DNA from 2 places in the Bacillus sp. JJ1521 genome. Region 1 is predicted to be linked to the other one. Evidence: predicted binding sites of a transcription regulator. Region 1 holds the regulator's gene; the other holds the start of a gene.
The links. The regulator CtsR, encoded in region 1, represses protease genes until heat stress. The targets are predictions, from matches to a motif close to ATGGTCAATAAAGGTCAAACA.
Positions count from the first base shown of each region.

Region 2: a site for CtsR is predicted at 4,354-4,374, ahead of clpP (ATP-dependent Clp endopeptidase proteolytic subunit ClpP). Genes of this name have one in related genera too.

Region 1 covers NZ_JBALOX010000087.1:252-7,426, reverse strand. The annotation lists gene radA (DNA repair protein RadA) at 1-977, opposite strand, end outside; gene clpC (ATP-dependent protease ATP-binding subunit ClpC) at 1,056-3,509, opposite strand; gene V7147_RS13115 (protein arginine kinase) at 3,506-4,603, opposite strand; gene V7147_RS13110 (UvrB/UvrC motif-containing protein) at 4,607-5,152, opposite strand; gene V7147_RS13105 (CtsR family transcriptional regulator) at 5,182-5,646, opposite strand; gene V7147_RS13100 (MgtC/SapB family protein) at 5,812-6,513, opposite strand.
Region 2 covers NZ_JBALOX010000161.1:72-5,956, reverse strand. The annotation lists gene gap (type I glyceraldehyde-3-phosphate dehydrogenase) at 1-380, opposite strand, end outside; gene V7147_RS19750 (sugar-binding transcriptional regulator) at 435-1,454, opposite strand; gene V7147_RS19745 (glutaredoxin family protein) at 1,798-2,043, opposite strand; gene rpoN (RNA polymerase factor sigma-54) at 2,070-3,374, opposite strand; gene V7147_RS19735 (hypothetical protein) at 3,578-3,754, shown strand; tRNA gene V7147_RS19730 (tRNA-Arg) at 4,110-4,181, opposite strand; gene clpP (ATP-dependent Clp endopeptidase proteolytic subunit ClpP) at 4,435-5,028, shown strand; gene V7147_RS19720 (HPr family phosphocarrier protein) at 5,072-5,329, opposite strand; partial or broken gene whiA (DNA-binding protein WhiA) at 5,470-5,885, opposite strand, start outside.

The DNA.
Region 1 (7,175 bases):
GTTGCCATGCGGCGTGGATTGCCAAAACTAGTTGGTGATATTAGGGCCTGAATTTCGACAAGAACTGGTCGTGTCCCCTCCATTGAGGCAACAACTGTTGATCCTGCAGCACCCGCAGAACGCTCCTCAAGAAAGATCTCAGAGGGGTTTGCAACTTCTTCTAGGCCAGTTTCTTTCATCTCAAAAATGCCCATTTCATTCGTGGAACCAAAACGGTTTTTTACAGCACGTAAAATACGATACGTATGATGACGTTCCCCTTCAAAATAAAGAACGGTATCCACCATATGCTCGAGTAAACGTGGACCTGCAATATTTCCCTCTTTCGTAACATGACCTACAATAAAAATAGCAATCCCATTTGTCTTCGCAATCCGCATTAATTCCGCTGTACATTCCCGCACTTGAGAAACACTACCAGGAGCAGAAGTGATTTCCGAGTGATAAATAGTTTGAATGGAATCAATCACAACAAAAGATGGGTTTAACTCGGTAATTGTCTGGGAAATAAATTCAAGGTCGGTCTCTGCTAAAACATACAATTGATCAGAGGAAACCCCGAGACGGTCAGATCTTAGCTTCGTTTGTTTGACTGATTCTTCTCCGGAAATATATAAAACTTTGCTTTGATTGGCTATTTGGGAGGATACTTGCAGCAGCAAGGTAGACTTTCCTATACCTGGGTCACCACCAATTAAAACAAGTGAACCGTGGACGATTCCGCCGCCAAGTACACGATTAAATTCCTTGTTTGTTGTATACATTCTAGGTTCATTTACTGACTCGATAGAAGTGATTGGTGAAGGCTTGCGCTGAACAGTGGGACTTGAATGAGCAAAAGCACCTTTTCTAGATGGTTTATTTAATGTTTCTTCGACTAATGAATTCCATGCGCCACATCCCGGACATTTCCCCATCCATTTTGGTGATTCATAGCCACAGGATTGACAGGTGAATTTTGTTTTTGTTTTTGCCATAATCATGAATCCTTTCCTTAGATAAAAAGAGGTATACATGAATCACTATTGATGTATACCTCTCTTACAATTGCTTTTTTATTTCACTGTTGCTTTAATTTCTTCGGCTTCTTTTGTATGGATCACGAATTCTCCATTATCAAAATCCATTACAATTTTCTTTCCTTTTTCTATATTACCGCGTAATAGCTCTTCAGACAAACGGTCTTCAATTTGCTTTTGAATTGCACGGCGTAATGGACGTGCTCCATATTCTGGATCATAACCTTCATCGGCAATCCTGTCTTTCGCACTTTCCGTTAATACAAGCTCAAAATCTTGCTCCCGCAGGCGTTTTGTTAACTGATCAGCCATTAGCGTAACGATTTCTCTCAAATGTTTCTTTTCTAGTGAGTGGAAGACTATGGTCTCATCGATCCGGTTAAGGAACTCAGGACGGAATGCTTTCTTGAGCTCTTCCATTACCTTATCCTTCATGTTTCGATAGTCCTGCTTCTCGTCATCAAGAGTAAAGCCGACATATTTGTTTCGCTTCAATGTGCTAGCTCCAACGTTTGAAGTCATAATTAAAATCGTATTTCTAAAATCAACCGTACGACCCTTAGAGTCTGTTAAACGGCCATCCTCTAGAACTTGAAGTAAAATATTGAACACATCTGGGTGTGCTTTTTCAATTTCATCTAGCAGGACAACAGAATATGGCTTACGGCGAACCTTTTCCGTTAATTGGCCACCTTCTTCATAGCCTACATATCCAGGAGGTGAACCTACTAATCTTGATGTAGAATGCTTTTCCATGTACTCTGACATATCTACACGAATCATTGCATCCTCATCACCAAAAATAGATTCGGCTAAGGCACGCGCTAATTCTGTTTTTCCGACCCCTGTTGGTCCCAGGAAAATAAATGATCCTGTTGGTCGCTTTGGATCTTTTAATCCGGCACGTGAACGTCTCACAGCCTTAGAAACTGCTTTTACAGCTTCCTCCTGACCAATGACACGGGAGTGAAGGATTTCTTCCATGTTAAGCAATTTATCAGCTTCTGTTTGTGCTAGTTTTGATACAGGAACCCCAGTCCAGCTTGAAACGACCATTGCGATATCATCCACTGTCACCTCAGAATTCTCTTGACCCTGTTTTTCCTTCCATGTTTTCTTCGTTTCTTCTAATTGCTCACGAAGACGTTGCTCAGAATCTCGTAATGAAGCAGCTTTTTCAAATTCTTGACTTTGAACGGCTGCGTCCTTTTCCTTCCGCACTTCTTCAAGTTTTAGCTCAAGCTCCTTTAAATTTGGCGGAGCCGTATACGAGCGAAGGCGAACCTTTGAACCAGCCTCATCAATCAAATCAATGGCCTTATCTGGTAAAAAGCGATCTGAGATATATCGGTCTGAAAGCTTAACCGCTTGAATGATTGATTCATCAGAGATAGATACTCTATGATGAGCTTCATAGCGATCACGCAATCCTTTTAAGATTAAAATGGATTCCTCTACAGTTGGTTCATCCACCTGGATTGGTTGGAAACGACGCTCCAGGGCTGCATCTTTTTCAATGTATTTTCTATATTCATCTAATGTTGTAGCACCAATACATTGTAGCTCACCGCGAGCAAGCGATGGTTTCAAAATATTTGATGCATCAATTGCACCTTCAGCACCACCAGCACCGATTAATGTATGAAGTTCGTCAATGAATAGAATGATATTTCCTGCTTGGCGGATTTCATCCATTACCTTTTTCAAACGATCCTCAAATTCTCCACGGTATTTCGTACCTGCTACAACAGTACCCATATCAAGTGTCATCACACGCTTATCGCGAAGTGTTTCTGGAACCTCATTGTTTATAATTTGTTGAGCCAACCCTTCGGCAATGGCAGTCTTACCAACACCAGGCTCCCCGATTAAAACAGGGTTGTTTTTTGTACGACGGCTAAGTACTTCAATCACACGTTGAATCTCTTTGCTACGCCCAATTACTGGATCAAGGCTTCCTTCTCTTGCTATCGCCGTAAGATCACGTGCTAAGCTATCAAGGGTTGGCGTATTGGCATTTGCAGAACCTCCACCATGATGCCCTGAAGACGACTCATTGCTTCCTAATAGTTGCAAAACCTGTTGGCGAGCTTTATTAAGACTTACTCCAAGATTGTTTAATACTCTTGCAGCGACACCCTCGCCTTCACGAATTAATCCAAGTAGGATATGCTCTGTTCCAACATAGGAATGGCCAAGCTTACGAGCCTCATCCATCGATAACTCGATTACCTTTTTTGCACGAGGTGTGTAATGGATGGTCTGTGACCCTTCCTGACCACGGCCAATTAGGGCTTCCACTTCTTTTTGAATTTTTTCAGGTCCTAATCCAAGTGCAAGCAAAGCCTTTGCAGCGATTCCTTCACCTTCACGTATAAGACCTAATAGTACATGTTCAGTTCCAATATTGTTATGTCCTAAACGTACAGCTTCCTCTTGAGCTAGCGCTAACACCTTTTGTGCACGCTCAGTAAATCTGCCAAACATCATAGCCCATCACCCTCCATGTCAGTAGTCTTATTATTTTCTAGTTTCAATCTTTCTCTAATAATAGACGCCCTTCTGACGTCCCTTTCATTCGGCCTTAATGCCCCACCTGCATAGACCTGCAAAAATCCAGGTTGCGTTAAAACCATGAGTTCATTAAGGATGGTTCGTGATATATCTTTTATATAGCCGAGATCAATACCTAATCGGACATCTGATAGACACTTAGCTGCTTCCTTCGATTCAATGATCCTACTATTAGCTAGAACCCCATATGAACGAAATACACGGTCCTCCAACTGAATGTTGGAAGTCTTCACAAGCGCCTCTCGTGCAGAGCGCTCTTGTGCTATCAATTGTGCAACTACACTCTTTAAATCTTCCACAATATCTTCTTCCGTCTTTCCAAGCGTGATTTGGTTGGATATTTGAAAAATATTTCCTAACGCCTCACTGCCTTCACCATATATTCCTCTTACAACAAGACCCAGTTGATTAATCGCTGGAATGATACGACCCATTTGATGTGTAAGGATAAGTGCTGGCAGATGCATCATGACAGACGCTCTTAGTCCAGTACCTACATTTGTTGGGCAACTTGTTAAATATCCCCTTGTTTCATCAAATGCGTAATCGACATGTTCTTCGATCCAATCATCTAAGTTATTTGCAACCTTTAATGCTTGCGATAATTGCAACCCTGGGAATAAACATTGTATTCGGATATGGTCCTCTTCATTAATCATGATGCTAATTTCTTCATTTTCGGATAAAAGACAAGCCCCAAATGTAGAATTCTCAGCTAAATGTGGGCTTATCAAATGCTTTTCAACCAGTACCCTTTTTTCAACGGGCTGAAGCTCCATCATTTTTAATAATTCAAATTCTCCAATTGAGGGAAAATGCTCCCCGGCAAAGCCTTTTTGGAAGACATCTACAATTTGCTCAGCCTCTTCATTTGAGTAAACCGTTGAGAAGGGTACATTTTTTAAATTTCGAGCAAGCCTAATCCGTGAACTTAAGACAATATCTGAATCAGGACCTTCTTGACTCATCCAAGCGCTTAAGGCTTGATTGATAAAATGCTCAAGTGACATTGATTAAACCTCCCCTTCATTGTAACCACTCAGTTGTTTTTCTAATGCTCTAACGCGGTCACGAACATCTGCAGCTTTTTCGAATTCCTCTAAAGAAATATATTCCTGCATCTTTTGCTTTAGTTGTTCGATTTCTTTCCGAATATGGAAGGAGCCTCCGATTCGTTTTGGAATTTTCCCTGTATGATGTGTATTGCCGCTATGCAGACGTTTTAGAATTGGGGTAAGTTGTTTTTCAAAGGTTGGATAGCAATGTGAGCAGCCAAACCGACCTACCTTTGCGAATTGTTGAAAAGTCATATTACAATTCTCACATTGTAATACTTCATTCTTTTGAAATGCATTTTGCTTTGAACCTGTAAGTGGCTCAAATTGAAGAAGTCCTGCTAATAAGTTATCTATTGAAAAGCCAGATGTGCCTGGAAACATGAACATCTCACTTTTTTCTTGAGCACAATGTTCACAAATATGAATCTCTGTTTTTTCTCCATTAATAACCTTCGTAAAATGAAATGTCGCAGGGCGTTGGTTACATTCTTGACATATCATGATAACACCTTCCTACTTCTTAACCTTTATTATCTATACATAAGGGATGTAAGCATTGCCTTTAACATTCTTGCTCTTAATTCATCCCGATGTGGAAGTTCAATAAACAAGACTGAACGGTCAATTACACTCAGCATGATCTTCGCCTCTCTTTTCGAGATAACTTCCTCCTCTACCAAGCGCAAAATGACATCCTCGGCACTTGTTTGAGCGATACGTCTATCGATAAGGCGTACGAGCTGATTAATCAGTTGAGAGTCGTCATTTGTTTTCACCCTCATTATCCGAATGTATCCTCCGCCCCCTCTTTTGCTTTCCACCAAATAGCCTCTTTCTAACGTAAACCTCGTATTTATCACATAATTAATTTGAGATGGGACACATTCAAATTTATCGGCAATCTCACTTCTTTTAATCTCAACTGTTGATCGATCACTTGTATCAAGAACACTTTTTAAATAATGTTCAATGATATCAGATATATTCCTCATTATGACCACACCTCACCTTGACTTTGACTATATTTGACTATAATTATAATATAAAATGACTGCACTAATTTTTCAACTGTTTCGCATGTAAAATTGAAAGTTGGCAATCATCTACAAAGCATTTACTATCCTATACTTTCCAAACCGGGTACCCCTCTAAACACGAAATCAAAAAATTTTTTGTACCATTTCCTGTTTAGACATTTCCTCATATAAACGTATTCGTTCATTTTTGCTTGCCACTTCTACATCTATTGTGTACTGACAATTATTATCCATTTTTTCCTTGGAATACTTAATATTAAAATCCTTCACCCGAAAACCATTATCCTTAAATAATTTTAGAATTGCTGAAAATGAGGAAATATCCTCATTAATAATGATATGAACAACTTTTCGTTTTCTAGATTTAAAAAAGAATTCCTCAAATCGGTTTAGAAAAATTAAACTGAGTAAAACCACAATTGTTGTTAAAATAGCTGGAGCATACATACCTAATCCGATTATTAACCCAAGTCCAGCAACAACCCAAATCGATGCTGCTGTAGTTAATCCTCGAACCGTTGCATCTCTCACTAAAATGGTCCCAGCACCCAAAAACCCAATCCCACTAATTACATATGAAGGAATTCGTGCCGGGTCAAAGCGGACATTAGCACTCATCTCTAAATAAGGCTGAAACCCATAGATAGACATCAGCATCATTAAACAAGAACCGACTCCAACCAGTAAATGTGTACGGAATCCAGCAGGATGTTTATGTACCTCTCTCTCTAATCCAACTAACCCACATAATAACGCAGCCATAAAAATACGAATTGACATCGTTAAAAATTCTTGGGTTTGGAACGATGCAAAAAATTGTGTCATTGTCACATCCCCCCTCTTCTAAAAATCCTGTAACTAAACTATTCGATGGGTAATTTAAAATACCCTTTAATATAAGAAGAAAAAATTAGTGTTCTATAATTATACGATTCGGCTAAAAAGTTTATGATTGCACAGACTATCTTTTTTAGAATAGTATTTCGGCCTTAGGGACTTTGATATTTTTATCATTAACAAACCACTATAAAATATTGATTATTTTTCGAGTGTAAAATTTTACATAGATATTGGGACTTTTTATCGATAGAGGGAAGTGTGTTGATAATGGGTATTTTTGTCGATATGTGGTGGGAGGAAATTTGAGCTTGTTGGTATATGATAAGGGTAGTTGTTACGGTATTTCACTTATTGTTTTTCGGTCGGGCGATATACCGATTAGAATGGTTACGGTTTATCATTTTTTCATGTTTCGGCTCGGCGGTATACCGCTAATGCTGTTTGGGGTATATCATTTTTCGTTTTTAGCTTGGGCTGATTTCAGCATCTAGGTTCAAGTGGGTCCGCACTATCGGTTGTAGGATAAGGATAAGCACCCGATCTGATAAATAGACGGAAAAATTCCGCTTACTTAGTAAGTGTTATTAAAAAATGCTTAAATAAACGGAGAAATTCCGCCTATCGGCTAGAAAAATTCGAAAATGGGA
Region 2 (5,885 bases), on a different contig from region 1:
TCTTCGTCAGTTGCAGGAGCAGAAATAATAACTTTCTTAGCACCAGCTTCTAAGTGTTTTGCTGCGTCAGAACGCTTAGTGAAACGACCAGTTGATTCGATAACTACTTCAACACCTAGGTCTCCCCAAGCTAATTGTGCTGGGTCGCGCTCCGCTTTAACGATGATTTCTTTTCCATCTACAACAATGTTGTTTCCATTTACAGATACTTCTGCATTAAGAACACCGTGAACAGTGTCATACTTTAATAGATGTGCTAACATGTTTGCATCAGTTAAATCGTTTACTGCTACTACCTCAACATTTGAATTGTTTAATGCCGCACGTAATACGTTACGACCAATACGTCCAAAACCATTAATACCAACTTTTACTGCCATTTTGATTTCCTCCTTTTGTATGTGAAACCTAATAAAGATTTTTTTATATAAGGGTTACCCCTTTATTAACTCTTTCGCTGCACCCTCATCTGTAATTAACAGTGTATCCGGCGCCTGCTTTAAATAAGCTTTGATGGCGATTGCCTTCGAAGCTCCACCAGCTACTGCAATCACATCATTGATTGCTTTCAAACCTTCTAGCTGGATGCCAATTGTTTGAACCCGATGGACGACTTTCCCATCTTCGTCAAAATAATACCCAAAAGCTTCTGCGACAGCATGAGATTCAATGATTTTTTTCATATCCTCTTCATCTGTCTTGCGACGCTTTGCCATTGTAATAGCGTCTCCTATTCCGTGGACGACCATACTTGATGACTTTATCAAATTCAGGACATCCCGAATCGATGGTTCGGCCACAAATGAATGGTACGCTTCATTGCTCACAACATCTGGTACATGTAGAAGTCGATAATCTCCTGAGGCTTTTTCAGCCATCTTCGCGCAAATGGTATTTGCTTGATTTTCTACTCGTTCTCCTAAACCGCCTCTTGCTGGAACGAATAAAATGCTTCGCCCTTTCGAATCCGGGGTCATCATTTCTGCTACCTCAACAAGGGTTGTACCACCAGTAACTGCGACGATATTTTCTCCAAAAAGCCTTTGTTTTATTCTTGAAACGCAAGCTCTTCCCATTTCTTTTTTCACCCAAGGAGTAGCGTCACTGTCGCCTGGAACGACAATCACTTCTTTAATATTTAACTTCTCCTTAAGTTTCGATTCTAAAACCTTTAAGCCCAAAACTTCCTTCATTACATCCTCAAGGTCTTTTAAAAGCTCCGCGCCCTCTTTCGTCAAGCTCATACCAGCCGTGCTAAAGTCCACTAGGTTTTGTTTTTTTAAAAACTCAACTTCTCCGCGGAGGACACGTTCACTATGACCAAGACTCGTTGAAAGATTCCTTCTTCCTATCGGCTGCATAAGTCGTATGTATTTGAGGATCCCATGGCGCTTTTGCATAACCTCGAGTAAATCAGGTAATAATTTTTGTTGTACCTCAATGATTGAACTCATTTTTCATTTCCCCTTTTTACCATAAGGGACGCGTTTCGTCCCGGCGTGACATATTATGTCCCACTTATAGTAAAAAAAAACAACCCAGTTAAATTTTCATATCGTCGTCGTGTTACATTTATATAGTAACAATACTTTTAAAAGAAAGCAATAAATAAAGTGAAACTTCCTTAAAAGAGGGATTTCTATATCCCTCTTTTATGGTTAGTTGAACCAATCGGGCTTTTACGGGCAGTTGATTCCACTTACCCTTCATTGATTATACATAGTCTTGAAGTGGGGGTCTTACTGCCCGTTAATGCGGGGAAAACTGCCTAATTTTTTAGGCAGTCCCTATAAAACGTTATTTTTCCACTAATTTATTCAAGTAATCTTGGATCGTTTCTTTATGGATAATCCCATACTCCACTTCGTTTCCGTCGATTTCGATAACCGGAATCATGATCTGATATTTTTCCAAAAGTTCGTCATCTTGATAAATATCAATTTCATGAAGAGTTAATGGGTAATCCTCGCTTAGTTCCTCAATCACCTTTTTCGCTTTCGTACAAAGTGAGCAATTTTCCTTTGAATACATGGTTACTTGAATACGCTTCAATTTGTTACACTTCCAATCTACTTGCTATACCGTTTTCGTTTCGTTGAGGACGGTATTTTTAATTGGTCACGGTATTTTGCAATTGTTCGTCTAGAAACAAGAATACCATGCTCACCCTCAAGTATACTGACAATTTCTTGGTCTGACAAAGGCTTTTGTTTATTTTCCTCATCAATCATTTGTTTCATGACATTTTTTACTTGTGTCGATGACGTATCAGCTTCCCCCGTTGTTTGGATATTCCGACAGAAGAAATACTTCATTTCAAAAATCCCAAATGGAGTTTGCACAAATTTATCCTTAACGGCGCGGCTCACTGTTGATTCATGAATTTCAAGAGTATCCGCAACATCACTCATTATCAGCGGTTTTAAATGTGCTGGACCTTTTATAAAAAAATCCATTTGGCGGTTAATAATTTCACTCATCACATTTTGCAGGGTCATTTTTCGCTGCTCCAAACTTCTCATGATCCATTGGCATTGGTCCACTTTTTCCTGAAGATAGGCCTTTGTTTTGGAATCCTTTTCTTCTAAAAAATGCTGATAGTATTGTAGGTTCAACGATACCTTTGGTAGATACGAGTCTTGCATGCTCATTGTGACGACACCGTTTTCGACCTGAATATCAAAGTCCGGAACAATGTATTGTGCTTCACCACCATGGAAGGCAGCGCCTGGTCTCGGCTGAAGTGTTTGGATAAAATCAAAGACTTGTTGAATATCAAAAAGTTTTACATTTAGATCTTTAACAATTTCCTTCCAAGACTTTTCGGCGAATTGTTCAAAATGGTCTTGTACGATGATTTCCGCTAAGCTGTTTCGGTTGGGAAGTGCCTTCAATTGCAGGAGAAGACATTCCTGTAAAGACCTCGCCCCTACCCCAATTGGGTCCATGTTTTGTATAAAGTGAATCGCTTTTTCAATGGTTTCTTTATCAGTATTGAGATCCCTTGCGATTTCTTCTACCGGAAAATACAAGTAGCCATTGCCGTCAAGTAACTGGATGATATACTCAATTGTCCGTCTTTTTGTGTTGTTTAGTTTCATATATGAAAGTTGTGTCAGCAAATGCTCATATAAAGTTGTTTCTTTTTTTCCAATATAATCGATTGGATTTGTATACGTATCTCGTGTTACCTTCATTTTTTTCGGTCGTTCAAAATCCGTTCGTTTTACATCAATTAGGGGATTTTCTAGCGTTTGCTCTTCTAGAAATTTAGTCAAATCCAAAGAAGAGTATTGTAAAAGAGTAATAGCCTGCGTTAATTCCTTTGTCATGACTAGCTTTAAAGATTGTTGTTGAAAAAGTCCAGTTTGCATATTCACTCAAGGTTTCCCCCTTTCTTTAATTGATTTTATCTTTTGGAAGCGTTTACTTTTTTAATCGTTGTTTTGACAACTTTTTTTGATCAAATGGATATATGATTTATTTTATCTTACTTCTATCGTATCGAAAATGTTATATTTTAGCACGCATTTTTATTCAATTTTTGAAAGAATCTACCTTAAAGAGGTGATTATTGTTGAAAAAGAATGAAATCATATACACTGGCCCGGTCACTGGTACATTAGATGAGGCGAAAAAAGGTAAAAACGAAGAAGAGTTTGCATCTGAGTTTGATCCCATTCAAACAATGTGGGACGTCAATCCGGTTGACGAGGATGTATATGACGGGACATTGGGGTATAAGGATAACTAAGTGAATCTAGAGTGAGATAGTGTGGAGCTAGGGTGAGGATGATGCTTTCGTGCCATTTCTGTTCGATTTTGGTAGGGAAAGGGTACGATAATGCTTTTTGCATTACCTTTTTGTTTGATTTCGGACCGAAAAGGGTACGAATTCATCGTTTGCATTACCGTTTTGTTCATTCCAAGACTGAAATGGGCACGATTACTCCGTTTGCGTTTCCGTTTTGTTCATTCCGAGACTGAAATGGGTACGATTACTCCGTTTAAGTTTCCGTTTTGTTCATTCCGAAACTGAAATGGGTACGGATTCCACAATGAAGCAAAAAACTGACCAAGAGATCTCTCTTTGGTCAGTTTTTTTGTAGCGCCCTCGGCAGGATTCGAACCCACGATAAGAGAACCGGAATCTCTTGTGCTATCCACTACACTACGAGGGCATGTCTGGAAAGAACTGCACACATCATTATAAGATAGAACCCCATTCATTGCAAGATGTATGTTTAAAACACCCCAAATCGGTTAAGATGGAATACGTATGAAAAATTTTTTTCATGCCTAAAAAGGTATGTGCTAAAAGTTTGTAGAATAGAATAATTTAGTAAAGCGAAATGTTTGACCTTTACTGACCTTAATTGTATGATGGAAATACATAACAAAGTTTTATAATTTTGTTCTCAAGGAGGAAGTAAAATGAATTTAATCCCTACAGTTATTGAGCAAACAAACCGTGGAGAGCGCGCCTATGACATCTACTCACGTTTATTAAAAGACCGTATTATCATGCTTGGAAGTGCGATTGATGATAATGTTGCAAACTCAATCGTTTCTCAGTTATTGTTCTTAGCAGCTGAGGATCCTGAAAAAGATATTTCTTTATACATCAATAGCCCAGGTGGTTCAATCACAGCTGGTATGGCAATCTATGATACCATGCAGTTCATCAAGCCAAAGGTTTCTACTATTTGTATCGGTATGGCAGCATCTATGGGTGCTTTCTTACTTGCAGCTGGTGAAAAAGGCAAGCGTTTTGCGCTTCCAAACAGTGAAGTTATGATTCACCAACCACTTGGCGGTGCTCAAGGGCAAGCTACTGAAATTGAAATCGCAGCGAAACGTATTCTTTTCTTACGAGAAAAATTAAACCAAATTTTATCAGAACGTACTGGTCAACCATTAGAAGTTCTTCAAAGAGACACAGATCGCGATAACTTCATGACGGCTGAACGTGCAATGGAGTATGGATTAATCGACAAGGTTATGTACCCTCAAGATAACAATAAATAAGAATGAAAAAAATCCTCTCACATCGTGTCGTGAGAGGATTTTTTTATGCTTCTTTTTGGACAAATACAGTTAATGCTTCAACTGCAGCTTCTTCATCGTTTCCATCCGCGATTAAGGTAACTGTTGCACCGGTGCCAACCGCTAAACTCATTAAGCCCATTATGCTTTTTGCGTTTACCTTTTTCCCATCCTTTTCTAAAAAGATGTCCGCAGAAAATTTATTTGCTTCCTGGACAAACATAGCTGCAGGGCGTGCTTGTAATCCCGTTCTTAATGCAACCTCAACATGTCTTTCAACCATTTTTTTCTTCCTCCTCAGATTTGTGTGAATTCTTAAGTTGTGTTTTTTTAAAAGTGATTTAAGTAATTTCCTATTATTACGTATATGAAGCCTAAAAGGTTTCATATGATGCTTTATTTTCTTTCTTGTGAGCAAGGTGCTCACTTGATGATATGACCAGCACGAAGCTTGTCGGCTATTTCATCAATTTTTCGAAGGCGGTGATTAATCCCTGATTTGCTAATCTGCCCTGATGTCACCATTTCGCCCAACTCTTTTAGAGTGACATCTTGGTAGGCAACGCGAAGTTCGGCAATTTCTCTTAATTTATCAGGTAAAATGCCAAGCCCAACTGTTTCATCGATGTATCGGATATTTTCAACCTGACGAATAGAAGCACCAATTGTTTTATTTAAGTTTGCCGTTTCGCAGTTCACTAGACGATTCACTGAATTTCGCATATCTCGAACAATACGGACGTCCTCGAACCTAAGTAATGCCTGATGGGCACCAATCACATTGAGAAATTCCGTGATTTTTTCCGCTTCTTTTAAATACGTAATAAAGCCTTTTTTTC